3 regions of the Rhizobium sp. ZW T2_16 genome follow, and region 2 is predicted to be linked to each of the others. Evidence: predicted binding sites of a transcription regulator. Region 2 holds the regulator's gene; each other region holds the start of a gene.

Region 1 (3,368 bases), on a different contig from region 2:
AACGTTCTTCGGATGAGCTTCCGGCTTGATGTCGCCATCGAAACGGCCGAAGAAAATATAGTCCGGCCTCAATTCGCCAATCTCGAGCGCAGTATGCCGTTCCGCCGCACCGCCGGCTCCGACAATCATCTTCGGCGTGAACTTCTCGATCGCCTCACCCAATTCCTCGAGCGAACCCGACATGTGAAGACCATCGGCCTTGGCGCGACCGGCAACCCGGCTGTCACCGGAAATGATGGCGGCGGCTCCGGCATTCTGGATGATCTGCACCAGCACTTCCGCCCGCTTCTGGAATGCCTGATCGTCCAGCCCGTATTGCGGGAGGATGACCGATGCGACATCGCCACCCGACATGGCCTCCGTTAGAAGTTTGGCCTGGTGATCGGCATCGGCATCATCCGGTACGATCAGCACGATGCGGCAGCGGTTGTCCGGTTCTGTCATGTTCTTATCCGATCATTCTCGCCTTGAAGCGAAGACGTACCGCTTCAGCACGTTCCGCTCTGGTTTTATTCGGACAATTCGATAGACCGGACGGATTGCAGGATCAACACCCTCGACAGTAACCGCCGATGATAGATTTTCCCAGCCTGTCGTTCTTCCTCGCCGCAGTTCCGGCAGTCATGCTTGTCGGTCTGTCGAAAGGCGGCATCGGCGGCGCGATCGGCTTGATGGGCGTACCGATCATGTCGCTTGCGGTCGAGCCGGTCCAGGCAGCCGCAATTTTCCTGCCGATCCTTATTCTGATGGATGCTGTCGCGCTGTGGTCCTGGCGCAAATACAATGACCCGAAAACACTGCTGATGATCATGCCCGGCGGTGTGATCGGCATCGCCCTCGGTTGGGCGACGTCGGCCTATGTCTCCGACAATGCGCTGAAAGTGGTGATCGCTTCCGCGACCATTCTGTTCGCCGCCCGCTATTTCTGGCAGGTCTATGGGCGCCGGGGCGAAATCGTTGCCCCTCTCCCGCATCGCCCGGTCGCCGCAACATTCTGGGGATCGCTTTCGGGTTACGCCAGCTTTGTTGCCCATGCCGGGGGCCCGCCGTTCCAAATCTATGTCCTGCCGATGCAGCTTGATCCGAAAAACTACACCGGCGCGAGCATCCGCTTCTTCGCCATCGTCAATGCGGTGAAGGTGATACCCTATTTCTTTCTGGGTGCGTTGGATACGCAGAACCTGACCCTGTCGGCAACGCTTCTGCCTGTAGCACTCGTCTCGACAATAATGGGAGCGGCCGTCGTCAAGCATCTCAAGGCCGAAACCTTTTACCCGATGACCTATGGCCTCGCCTTTCTTGCCGGCCTCAAGCTGCTATGGGATGGCCTCCCGTTCTGAACAGGCCCGGATTGGGGATAAAACCAGGCTCCGGAAACAATTCTGGCCGCAGCCCGCATGAACCACGACCAGAACTGAAAATTGGGTTTTGCGCCGCTATCGGATCATATCCAAATCGAGATCCGCGGCTATGGCTCTATTAGCTTGCCTTAGTGGCGTGTAGACGCCTTGAGGCGCTGCATTTGGTCTTTGATACGCAGCTTACGACGCTTCAGATCGGCGATTTCCCGATCGTCAGATGAAGGAGACGAAAGAATCGCCTGGAGCTCCTCCTCGAGATCGCCGTGCTTCTTTTCAAGCGATGCTATATGAGCCTGGATGGTCATGTGGCATGTCCTTCCCTATTGCCTGCTCCGGCCACTCCATCGGCCGAAGCTTCAGGTTTACGACGGAAGTGTGACACGATCTGAGCTGTTTGTCGAAGGTGTTTTCGTGACAAGAGCGCGGCAAATTCGTGACGTTGGCGAACTTCCCGTTAACGCGGTTTGGTGATAGGAGCTTGCGCATTAAGCTGGGCCGGGTCACAAGCCCGGATCGATATGGGGACTTTAAGACATGGCCGATCAGGAACAGGCGGACAACCGGCTGGCGCTGGCAAAGCTCCGGCAGGAGCATGAAGACTACGACGCCGCGATCAACGCCATGATAAAGGTGGGCTGCGATGCGTTGCGCGTGCAGCGCATGAAGAAGAAAAAGCTCGCCATAAAAGACAAGATGACCCAGATCGAAGATCAGATCCTGCCCGACATAATTGCCTAGGAACGCTCAAATGGCCGAGACACCGCCCGTCGCCATCATCATGGGAAGCCAGTCTGACTGGGAGACCATGAAGAACGCCGCCGAAACCCTCGATGCCCTCGAAATCGACTACGAGGCACGCATCATTTCGGCACACCGGACGCCCGAACGCCTGTTCAATTTCGCCAAGGGCGCGCGTGACGAGGGCTTTCAGGTCATCATCGCCGGTGCCGGCGGCGCTGCCCACTTGCCCGGCATGGCCGCCTCGATGACGCCGCTGCCGGTCTTCGGCGTTCCGGTCCAGTCCAAGGCGCTTTCCGGCCAGGACAGCCTTCTGTCGATCGTCCAGATGCCGGCCGGCATTCCCGTCGGCACGCTCGCCATCGGTCGCGCCGGTGCGGTCAATGCGGCCCTGCTTGCAGCGGCCGTGCTTGCCCTCTCCGACGAGGACATCGCCTATCGCCTGGACGAATGGCGCGCCCGCCAGAGTGCCGCAGTAGCCGAATACCCGATGGACGAAGCATGAAGGCGCAGACGATCGGCATTATCGGCGGCGGCCAGCTCGGCCGCATGCTTGCAATGGCAGCCGCAAGGCTGAACCTCACCATCATCATTCTGGAACCGCAGGCCGATTGTCCCGCAGCTCAGGTCGCCAACGAGCAGATCACCGCAGCCTATGATGATCCTGCCGCTCTCGCGGAACTGGCCAGACGCTGCGATATCGTCACCTACGAATTCGAGAACGTGCCGGTTTCGGCCGCCCAGACGCTGGAGCGCTCGGTTCCCGTCTACCCGCCATCCAAGGCACTTGAAGTCGCGCAGGACCGACTGACGGAAAAGCACTTCCTCAACGACTGCGGCATCGAGACGGCCCGTTTCCATGCGGTCAACAGCCAGCAGGAGCTCGAAGCAGCTTTGGTCGACTTCGGTGGCAAGGGCGTGCTGAAGACCTGTCGCATGGGTTACGACGGCAAGGGCCAGCGCGTTTTCCGCTCAGCCAACGACTCACCCGCAGGCGCGTATGAAGCGCTCGGTTCCGTGCCCCTGATTCTCGAAAGCTTCGTTCCATTCGAGCGCGAGATCTCGATCATCGCCGCCCGTGCCAAGGACGGCACGATTCGGTGCTACGACCCGGCAGAGAATGTCCACCGCAACGGCATACTGCATACGTCGACCCTGCCGGCAAACATCCCGGCCGAGACAGCGGCAACCGCCCGTGCTGCGGCCGAAAAGCTGCTCGCAGCGCTCGGTTACGTCGGCGTTATCGGCATGGAATTCTTCGCCATGGCC
Region 2 (6,165 bases):
GCCGACAGCGTTTCGGCAGCACGCTCGATACGGCGAAGACCTTCGCGCGCTTCCTCGGCGGTGACGACAAGCGGCGGCAGAATGCGGACGACGTTATCGCCTGCCATGACGGCCAGCATATGCTGATCGCGCATTCCGGAGATCAGGTCGCCGGCCGGCACCTTTGCCTTGATGCCGAGCAACAGGCCCTCGCCGCGAATATCCTCGATCACGGTCGGGAAACGATCCTTGAGCGCAGCAAGGCCCTGACGGAAGACGAGTGCGACATCGCGAACGTTTTCCAGGAAACCGTCGGCGAGCACGATATCAAGCACCGCATTGCCACAGGCCATGGCCAGCGGGTTGCCACCATAGGTGGTGCCGTGGATGCCGGGCTTCATGCCGGATGCGGCTTCTGCCGTTGCAAGGCATGCGCCGAACGGGAAGCCGCCGCCAATACCCTTGGCGATCGCCATGATGTCAGGGGTGATGCCGGCCCATTCATGGGCAAAGAGCTTGCCGGTACGGCCGACGCCGGTCTGAACTTCGTCGAGGATCAAAAGAAGACCCTTTTCGTCGCAGATGCGGCGCAGCTCGCGCATGAATTCCTTCGGAACCGGACGCACACCGCCCTCGCCCTGGATCGGCTCGATCAACAGAGCGCCGGTGTTCTCGTTGATCGCAGCGTTCAGCGCATCGAGATCACCGAAGGGCACCTGATCAAAACCCTGAGCCTTGGGGCCGAAGCCTTCCATATATTTTTCCTGGCCGCCGGCTGCGATCGTTGCGATCGTCCGGCCGTGGAAGGCACCTTCAAAGGTGATGATATGGAACTTTTCCAGGTGCCCCTTGGAATAGTGATAACGGCGGGCCGTCTTGATTGCGCATTCCAGCGCTTCCGCACCCGAATTGGTGAAGAAGGCCTTGTCCGCAAAGGTTGCGTCGACCAGACGGCGCGCCAAGCGCTCCTGCTCCGGGATTTCATAAAGATTGGACAGATGCCAGACCTTCTCGGCCTGCGATTTCAGCGCTTCGACCAGATGCGGATTGGCATGGCCGCAGGACGTGACAGCGACACCCGCACCGAAGTCGAGATATCGCTCGCCGCTTTCCGTCACAAGCCAAACGCCTTCGCCACGCTCAAAGCGCAGCGGGGCCCGGGCAAAGGTGTCGAAAAGCGCAGATTCAGCCATGGCGGCTCACTCCTAATGCATCCGATTGCGGATATTCAAAAAATCAAAATGCCGCCCTCGGGGCGGCCGCGGCACTATCGCCACTCATCCATGTGATGTCAATAAAACTCACGGAAATCTGGGGCTTCAAGGCATTTTGCTGCAAGGACGCAACCCTGCCGACAGCTGTGACAAAAATGACTCTCCCGGAAAGCAAGTTGGGGAAAACCGGGAAATCGATTCGTGGCGATTCCGGGGACTCTTGTCACGGAGTCTGCGGACCTCTAGGTTAAAGATCAATTACTAGACTGCATGCGGCGGAACTAGTCACCAAAAGCATAGATATAGTGCCTGTTGCGAGATGTATCGCGCGACATTGGTGAGGGATTCTGCATGCCACCAACGTTCAAAGGCGGAGAACGGGCATGAACTGGACGGACGAGCGCGTTGAAAAACTGAAAAGGTTGTGGTCGGAAGGCTTGAGCGCCAGCCAGATCGCCGCACAACTTGGAGGCGTAAGCCGCAATGCCGTGATCGGCAAGGTCCATCGCCTCAACCTGCCGGGCCGCGCAAAGGCGGGCGGCACAATCGCGACGAACCGTACGGCAAAGCGCCCAGCAGCAACTACTTCCCGTCCCCAGCAGACATTCGCCACCCGTCCGGCAGCACGCCCGGTCGCCCGTCCGGTCGGCGCAACCGCGCTCAAGGAAGAGGTCGAGTTCGAGGCTTCGCAGGAACTGGTCTACCGTCCCGCTTCCAACGTTGTCCTGCCGATTTCCCGCAAGCTGGCGCTGACCGAATTGACCGAACGCACCTGCAAGTGGCCCGTCGGCGATCCGCTGACGGACGATTTCCACTTCTGTGGCTGTGAGTCCCCGGATAATTCGCCTTACTGCACCTACCATGCGAAGCTCGCCTACCAGCCGGTCAACGAGCGCCGCCGTCCGAGCGCTGCACGGGCGTAAAGTTCGGCACCATAAACAACGATCAAGCGGGCTTCGGCCCGCTTTTTTGTTTGCCGTGCTGCGGGTTCTGCAAGGCAGCCTTGCCCGCCTGCGCCTTGCCTCCTGCGCCACAAACACCTATCTGAAAAGGCGTGAGGACGACCTCCCCCAGAATGGGCATTGATGCCGGGACGACCCGGATAACCCAATGGGGTATAAAATGCGCACGACACGCGACCGTATTCGTCACGCAATCAGCTTCGAAATCATCGGGCTTGCGATTTTCACACCGCTCGCCTCTTTCGTCTTCGGCATACCGGTCGAACATATCGGTGTCGTCGGGATCGTTTCGGCAACGCTGGCGACCGGCTGGAACTATCTCTACAATCTCGGCTTCGACCACCTGATGCAGACGTATCGCGGCGGTACGCAGAAAACCATGGCGCTGCGCGTTGCACATGCCGTGCTGTTCGAACTCGGACTGCTGATCGTGCTCATGCCGTTCATCGCTTGGTATCTGGGCGTGAGCCTGATGCAGGCGCTCGTGATGGATATCTCGTTCGCCCTGTTCTACCTGGTCTATGCGTTCTTCTTCAATCTGGCCTACGACCGGATCTTTCCGCTGCCTGAGTGGCAGGAAGAAGCCAAGGCCTGAAATGCTTCAGCCCGAGGCGGATGACCGCACTCGGGCTGAGAAACCTGCATTCCAGATGCTATCCCGCGTATCAGGATTCCATCGAATAGCCGGCACCGCGAACGGTGCGGATGACATCCTGCATGTTGGAGAAGTTCAGCGCCTTGCGCAGGCGGCCGACATGCACGTCGACGGTGCGTTCGTCGACATAGATATCGTGGCCCCAGACGCCATCCAGAAGCTGGGAGCGCGAGAAGACGCGGCCAGGCGAGACCATGAGGAATTCCAGGAGACGGAATTCGGTCGGGCCAAGGCGTACTTCACGGCTCTTGCGATGAACGCGATGGGTCTCGCGATCCAGTTCGATATCACCGCATTTCAAGACGCTGGAGAGAACCTCGGGCTTGGCACGGCGCAACATCGCCTTGACACGCGCCATCAGTTCCGGCGTCGAGAACGGCTTGACGACATAGTCGTCGGCACCGGTCGCCAGACCGCGAACACGTTCGCTTTCCTCGCCGCGCGCTGTCAGCATGATGATCGGCAGGCGCTCGGTCTCTGGCCGCATGCGCAGGCGCCGGCACAATTCGATGCCGGAAACGCCTGGCAGCATCCAGTCGAGAACCAGAAGATCCGGAGCACGCTCCTGAAGCCTGATTTCGGCCTCATCACCTCTCAGAATGGTTTCGACCTCGTAGCCTTCGGCTTCGAGATTATAACGGAGGAGGACGCTGAGCGCCTCCTCGTCTTCCACGACCGCAATTCTCGGCTGCATACTAGATACACTCCATCAGACAGGCAAAATCAGTCAGCAATCGCGCCGACGGTGTTCGCCGTATCGTCCTTGGGACGCTCGCCTTCCGGCACAGCACCCGTCGTCATGTAGTAGATGGTTTCCGCGATGTTGGTCGCGTGGTCACCGATACGCTCGATGTTCTTGGCGCAGAACAGAAGATGCGTGCAGGTGGTGATGTTGCGCGGATCTTCCATCATGTAGGTCAGGAGTTCGCGGAAAAGCGACGTGTACATGGCGTCGATTTCTTCGTCGCGCAGGCGGATCGCTTCTGCCTTTTCGGCCGAACGGCTGGCATAGACATCCAGCACTTCCTTGAGCTGTACAGCCGCGAGATCGGAGAGGTGTTCCAGACCGCGGGCGAGCTTGCGGGGAACGCCATGGCCCTGAACCGCAATGACGCGCTTGGCGGTGTTCTTGCCGAGATCGCCGACGCGTTCCAGATCGGCTGCGATGCGCAGCGTCCCGATGATTTCGCGCAGGTCGGCAGCCATCGGCTGACGCTTGGCGATAGTGACGATCGCCTTGTCCTGGATCTCGCGCTCGGCGTGATCCAGGATCACGTCGTCGGAGATAACCTTCTGGGCCAGGGCAGAGTCACCATTGACCAGGGCGCGCACGGCATCGCCGCACATCTGTTCCGCAAGGCCACCCATTTCCGAGATGCGGCGGCGCAGATACTTCAGTTCTTCGTCGTAGGCCGACAGGATATGACTTGATACCATCTCTTTGTCCTCAAAATCCGTAGCAGCGGGCAACAGGCAACGGCCAATCAGCCGAAGCGGCCCATGATGTAATCCTGGGTGCGCTGGTCATCCGGATTGGTGAACATCTTGTCCGTGTCGTTCTCTTCGACCAGCTGGCCAAGGTGGAACATGGCGGTACGCTGGGATACGCGGGCGGCCTGCTGCATCGAGTGGGTGACGATAACGATCGTATAGTTGGCGCGCAGTTCGTGGATCAGTTCCTCGACCTTTGCGGTGGCGATCGGGTCGAGCGCCGAGCAGGGTTCGTCCATCAGGATGACTTCCGGCGAAACTGCAACCGCACGGGCGATGCAGAGACGCTGCTGCTGACCACCGGAGAGACCGGTCCCGCCTTCATGAAGACGATCCTTGACTTCCGCCCAGAGGCCGGCGCGCTGAAGGCTGGCTTCGACGATCTGGTCCATATCCGCCTTGTTGCGGGCCAGACCATGGATGCGCGGGCCGTAGGCGATGTTTTCATAAATCGACTTCGGGAACGGGTTCGGCTTCTGGAACACCATGCCGACGCGGGCGCGAAGTTCCACGACATCGATTTCCTTGTCGTAGATATCATCTTCATCAAGGGTGATCTTGCCGGTGACGCGGCAGCCCTCGATCGTGTCGTTCATGCGGTTGAGCGTGCGCAGGAAGGTCGACTTGCCGCAACCCGAGGGGCCGATCAGCGCCGTCACCGTGTTTTCGCGGACATTCAGGTTCACGTCGAAAAGCGCGCGCTTCTCGCCGTAATAGACTGATACGTCCTTGCCAATCATCTTGTACGCGACTTCATTCATCTTCTTGTCCAGCGCCTTCTCAACTGCTGCTTCTGACAACATATTCATTGTGTCGATCTCCTACCAACGGCGTTCGAAGCGCCGACGCAACAGAATTGCACCAACATTCATGACCACGAGGAACAGGAGCAGGATGATGATCGCTCCCGAAGTTCTTTCGACGAAGGCGCGTTCCGCCTCGTTTGCCCACATGTAGATCTGCACCGGCAGTGCTGTCGACGGATCCATCGGCGTCGTCGGATAGTTGGCGACGAAGGCGACCATGCCGATCAGGAGCAGCGGTGCGGTTTCGCCGAGAGCATGCGCCAGGCCGATGATCGTACCGGTCAGGATGCCCGGCATGGCAAGCGGCAGGACGTGATGGAAGATGGTCTGCATCTTCGAGGCGCCGAGGCCGAGAGCCGCCGCACGGATCGATGGCGGAACCGCCTTCAATGCAGCGCGGGTGGCGATGATGATCGTCGGAAGCGTCATCAGCGTCAGGACCAGGCCGCCGACCAGCGAAGCCGAGCGCGGCAGGCCCATGAAGTTGATGAAGACCGCCAGACCCAAGAGACCATAAACGATGGAGGGGACGGCCGCGAGGTTGTTGATGTTCACCTCGATCAGGTCGGTGAACTTGTTCTTCGGCGCGAATTCCTCGAGATAGATCGAGGCGGCAACGCCGATCGGCAGCGCCAGGACGAGCACGATCAGCATCATGTAGAAGGAGCCGATCAAGGCCACGCCGACGCCGGCAGCTTCCGGACGGCTGGAATTGCCGTTAACGAAAATGCCGGTGTTGAAGTGCTTTCCGAGGGCGCCGGATTCCGCAAGCTGGTTCATCCAGCCGACCTGCTGGTCGGAAACCTTACGGTTGTTTTCCGACACGGAGAGATCGATCTGGCCCTTGAATGCGCTGTCGATATCGCCGGCGGCAAGCAGCGAGACCGTCTGGGTCGTGCCGATGATCTGTGGGTTGGCGACAACCATGTCACGCAGCTGGCCACGAACGCCGTCCGAGATCATCTGGTTGACGGCGCGCAGACCCGAACGATCGGTTTCGGCAACGCCGAGCACCTTGGCGACGGCATTACGGGCGATGAGCGGGTAATTGGCCGTCA
Region 3 (3,368 bases), on a different contig from region 2:
CTGCGATGGCCTTGACTGCGGCCATCTTCATTTCCTCGTTGATCGTGCTCGCGCCGCAATCGAGCGCACCGCGGAAGATATACGGGAAACAGAGAACGTTGTTCACCTGGTTCGGGAAGTCGGACCGACCGGTGCAGATCATCGCGTCGGGGCGCGCCTGGCGGGCGAGTTCCGGCATGATTTCCGGCGTCGGATTGGCAAGCGCCATGATCAACGGCTTTTCCGCCATGCGCACAAGCAGTTCCGGCTTCAGGACGCCCGGAGCAGAGAGGCCGAGGAAGACGTCGGCGCCGTCAATGCTGTCGGCCAGAACCCGATTGTCACTCTTCTGCACGTAGACGGATTTCCACTCGTCCATCAGCTCTGTACGGCCCTCATAGACGAGGCCTTCGATATCGTGGACCCAGATGTTCTCCTTCTTCGCGCCGAGCGATACGAGGAGATTGAGGCAGGCAAGCGCTGCCGCGCCGGCGCCCGACGTGACGATCTTGACGTTGGTGATCGACTTGCCGGCCAGCTCCAGGCCATTCAGGATCGCGGCTGCAACGATGATCGCGGTACCGTGCTGGTCGTCATGGAAGACCGGGATATTCATCTTCTCGCGCAGCTGGCGCTCGACTTCGAAACATTCCGGCGCCTTGATGTCTTCAAGGTTGATGCCGCCGAAGGTCGGCTCGAGCGCAGAGACGGTCGAGACCATCTCGTCGATGCCGGCGGCATCGATCTCGATGTCGAACACGTCGATGCCAGCGAACTTCTTGAACAGGACAGCCTTGCCCTCCATCACCGGCTTGGATGCAAGCGGGCCGATATTGCCGAGACCGAGGACTGCCGTGCCGTTGGAAATGACGGCGACGAGATTGGCGCGCGCCGTATAATCGGCAGCGGCTTCCGGATTGTCGCGGATTGCGAGGCAGGGGGCTGCAACACCCGGAGAATAGGCGAGCGCCAGGTCGCGCTGGTTTCCGAGCGGCTTGGTCGCCTGGATTTCCAGCTTGCCCGGACGCGGATGTCGGTGGAAGAACAGCGCCTGTTCGTCAAGATCCGCACTGCTCGGTGGGGCCGACTTTGATTTATCCTGCGCGTCCATGCTCGCTCCTGCTTTAGTCTGTTTTCCCGGTCCATATGGGGAGAATGCGGCCCCTCATTACATCAAACAGCGGCGCGTAACAGCAGCTAATTTGATCGATGTAAGGAATTCGCGAGGGCAGCTGTCACACCGAAAAGACCTCCTGTCATCATCCTGAAACAAGACTCTGGTTTTCAGGCGGCGGGGCTGGCTATGAAAGGACGATTTCCGTGACAGCGACAGGTGAGACCAGGAATTTCAGGACCTTGTTCATCTCCGACGTGCATCTCGGCTCGAAGGCGGCGCGGACGGAACTCCTGCTGGATTTTCTCAAATATCATGAAGCGGATACGGTGTTCCTAGTCGGTGACATTGTCGACGGCTGGCGACTGAAGCGCAGCTGGTTCTGGCCGCAAGGCTGCAACGACGTGGTTCAGAAGTTGTTGCGCAAGGCGCGCAAGGGCGCCCGCATCGTCTATATCCCCGGCAATCACGATGAGTTCCTGCGGGATTTTCCCGGCACCCATTTCGGCGGCATCGAAGTTGCGGATCGCGCCATCCACGAAATGGCTGACGGCAAGAAATATCTCGTGCTTCACGGCGACGAATTCGACGTGGTCGTGCGCAACGCTCGCCTTCTCGCCTATCTGGGCGACTGGGCCTATGACGCGGCAATCGCCATCAACGTCGTGCTGGCGGCGGCCCGCCGTCGTCTCGGCATGCCTTACTGGTCTTTTTCTGCCTGGGCGAAGCTGCAGGTCAAGCATGCGGTCAATTTCATCGGTGAGTTCCAGAAGGTCGTCGCCGACGAGGCAAGGCGCAACAAGGTCGATGGCGTCATCTGCGGTCATATTCACCACGCGGTGATGACCGATATCGACGGCATCCATTACGTCAATACCGGTGACTGGGTGGAAAGCTGCACGGCAATTGCCGAACATCATGACGGAACGCTGGAACTGATTACCTGGCGCGACATCAAGGTGACAGCCGAGTTGCATGCCCTGCCGGCACCGGCGAAGACGAAGAACATGCAGGCTGCCTGACCTGACGAAATCTTCACGACCGATACACTTTGTTTTCGCATAAAACGTGTAATCCGGTTTTCATTGCAAACGGCGATGATAGTCTTCGCAGACTTTCATCGCCGTTTGTGATTCCGTGAATATTGCCGCAAAATCGTCTGCCGCTCCGCCGCAGTTTCAGCTTCGCTGCTCGCTCGCCTATGCCGCACCGATGTCGCTCAACGGCATTCTCGTGCCTTATCTGCCCGTATGGCTTCATGGCCTGAACTTCAGCGCAATGCAGATCGGCGCGATCCTCGCGGCCCAGGTGGTGTTTCGCGTTTTTGTCGCCATGGGGACGGGCTCTCTCAGTGCCCGTGCTCGCGATCCACGCCATATTCTCGCATGGTCCGCGGCGACATCGATATTCTCCATCCTCGGCCTGATCGTCAGCGGCGATTTCTGGGTCGTGCTCGCCGCCGTGGCCGTACAGGCAGCGTTGTTTGCCCCCTATACGCCAATCGTCGAATCGATCTCGATCTCCGGCGTCAAGCGCTGGGGATTTCATTACGGAAAGATGCGGGTCTGGGGATCGGTCGGGTTTGTGGTGACGACGCTGATCGCCGGAAGTCTCTCGACGGCCATCGGCAATATCGCGATCCCGCTCATGCTGGTTGCGGTCCTCCTGACCTCATTTGCCGTCGCCTTCATCGCGCCCCGGCTCGACCAGGAGATCGGCAGGCGCACGGTCGCAGCGTCTCCACGGGCATCACGTCGTCCGCTCGGCGCCTCCGTCCATCTCCTCTTGATTGGTGCATCGCTCATCCAGTCGAGCCACGGGATGTTTTACGGTTTCAGCACGATCCAGTGGCAGGGCATGGGCTTTTCGAATGCCGTGATCTCCGCTCTCTGGTGTATCGGCGTGATTGCCGAGATCGGTATCTTTTTCATCTCCGGCAGCCTTGCAAGACGCCTGACACCCTTGGGGCTACTGCGTTTCGGTTGCCTGATGGCGATCCTGCGCTGGGTCTTCTTTCCGTTCGGCTCGGATGTCTGGTATTACGGGATACTGCAGATCTTTCACGCATTCAGCTTCGCCTGCGTTCATTTGGGGCTGCAATACCGTCTGTCTGAAATGGTGGCGGAGGATCAGCAGGCATCGGCGCAGGGCGTCTATGTCGCCTATAACGGGGCATTTCTGGCGATCTCGACCCTGCTTGCCGGCGTCATCTACCGGCAGCTGGAAATCTATGGTTATTTCGCCATGGCTCTACTGGCCGTGATGGGCCTTGTCG

Evidence for each region. The regulator PhoB, encoded in region 2, activates phosphate uptake and scavenging genes when phosphate is short. The targets are predictions, from matches to a motif close to TGTCATNNANCTGTCAT.
Region 1: a site for PhoB is predicted at 1,726-1,742, ahead of ACI3K0_RS04520 (YdcH family protein). Genes of this name have one in related genera too.
Region 3: a site for PhoB is predicted at 1,234-1,250, ahead of ACI3K0_RS00250 (UDP-2,3-diacylglucosamine diphosphatase). Genes of this name have one in related genera too.

Annotation. Positions count from the first base shown of each region.
Region 1 covers NZ_JBJDRG010000001.1:914,475-917,842, forward strand. Annotated here, with positions in the region: gene ACI3K0_RS04510 (thiamine phosphate synthase) at 1-444, opposite strand, end outside; gene ACI3K0_RS04515 (sulfite exporter TauE/SafE family protein) at 573-1,340, shown strand; gene ACI3K0_RS04520 (YdcH family protein) at 1,490-1,666, opposite strand; gene ACI3K0_RS04525 (YdcH family protein) at 1,896-2,099, shown strand; gene purE (5-(carboxyamino)imidazole ribonucleotide mutase) at 2,110-2,604, shown strand; gene ACI3K0_RS04535 (5-(carboxyamino)imidazole ribonucleotide synthase) at 2,601-3,368, shown strand, end outside.
Region 2 covers NZ_JBJDRG010000003.1:171,921-178,085, forward strand. Annotated here, with positions in the region: gene ACI3K0_RS10750 (aspartate aminotransferase family protein) at 1-1,172, opposite strand, end outside; gene ACI3K0_RS10755 (GcrA family cell cycle regulator) at 1,577-2,116, shown strand; gene ACI3K0_RS10760 (PACE efflux transporter) at 2,316-2,750, shown strand; gene phoB (phosphate regulon transcriptional regulator PhoB) at 2,821-3,504, opposite strand; gene phoU (phosphate signaling complex protein PhoU) at 3,534-4,247, opposite strand; gene pstB (phosphate ABC transporter ATP-binding protein PstB) at 4,295-5,110, opposite strand; gene pstA (phosphate ABC transporter permease PstA) at 5,123-6,165, opposite strand, start outside.
Region 3 covers NZ_JBJDRG010000001.1:55,405-58,772, reverse strand. Annotated here, with positions in the region: gene ACI3K0_RS00255 (NADP-dependent malic enzyme) at 1-1,090, opposite strand, end outside; gene ACI3K0_RS00250 (UDP-2,3-diacylglucosamine diphosphatase) at 1,294-2,115, shown strand; gene ACI3K0_RS00245 (MFS transporter) at 2,231-3,368, shown strand, end outside.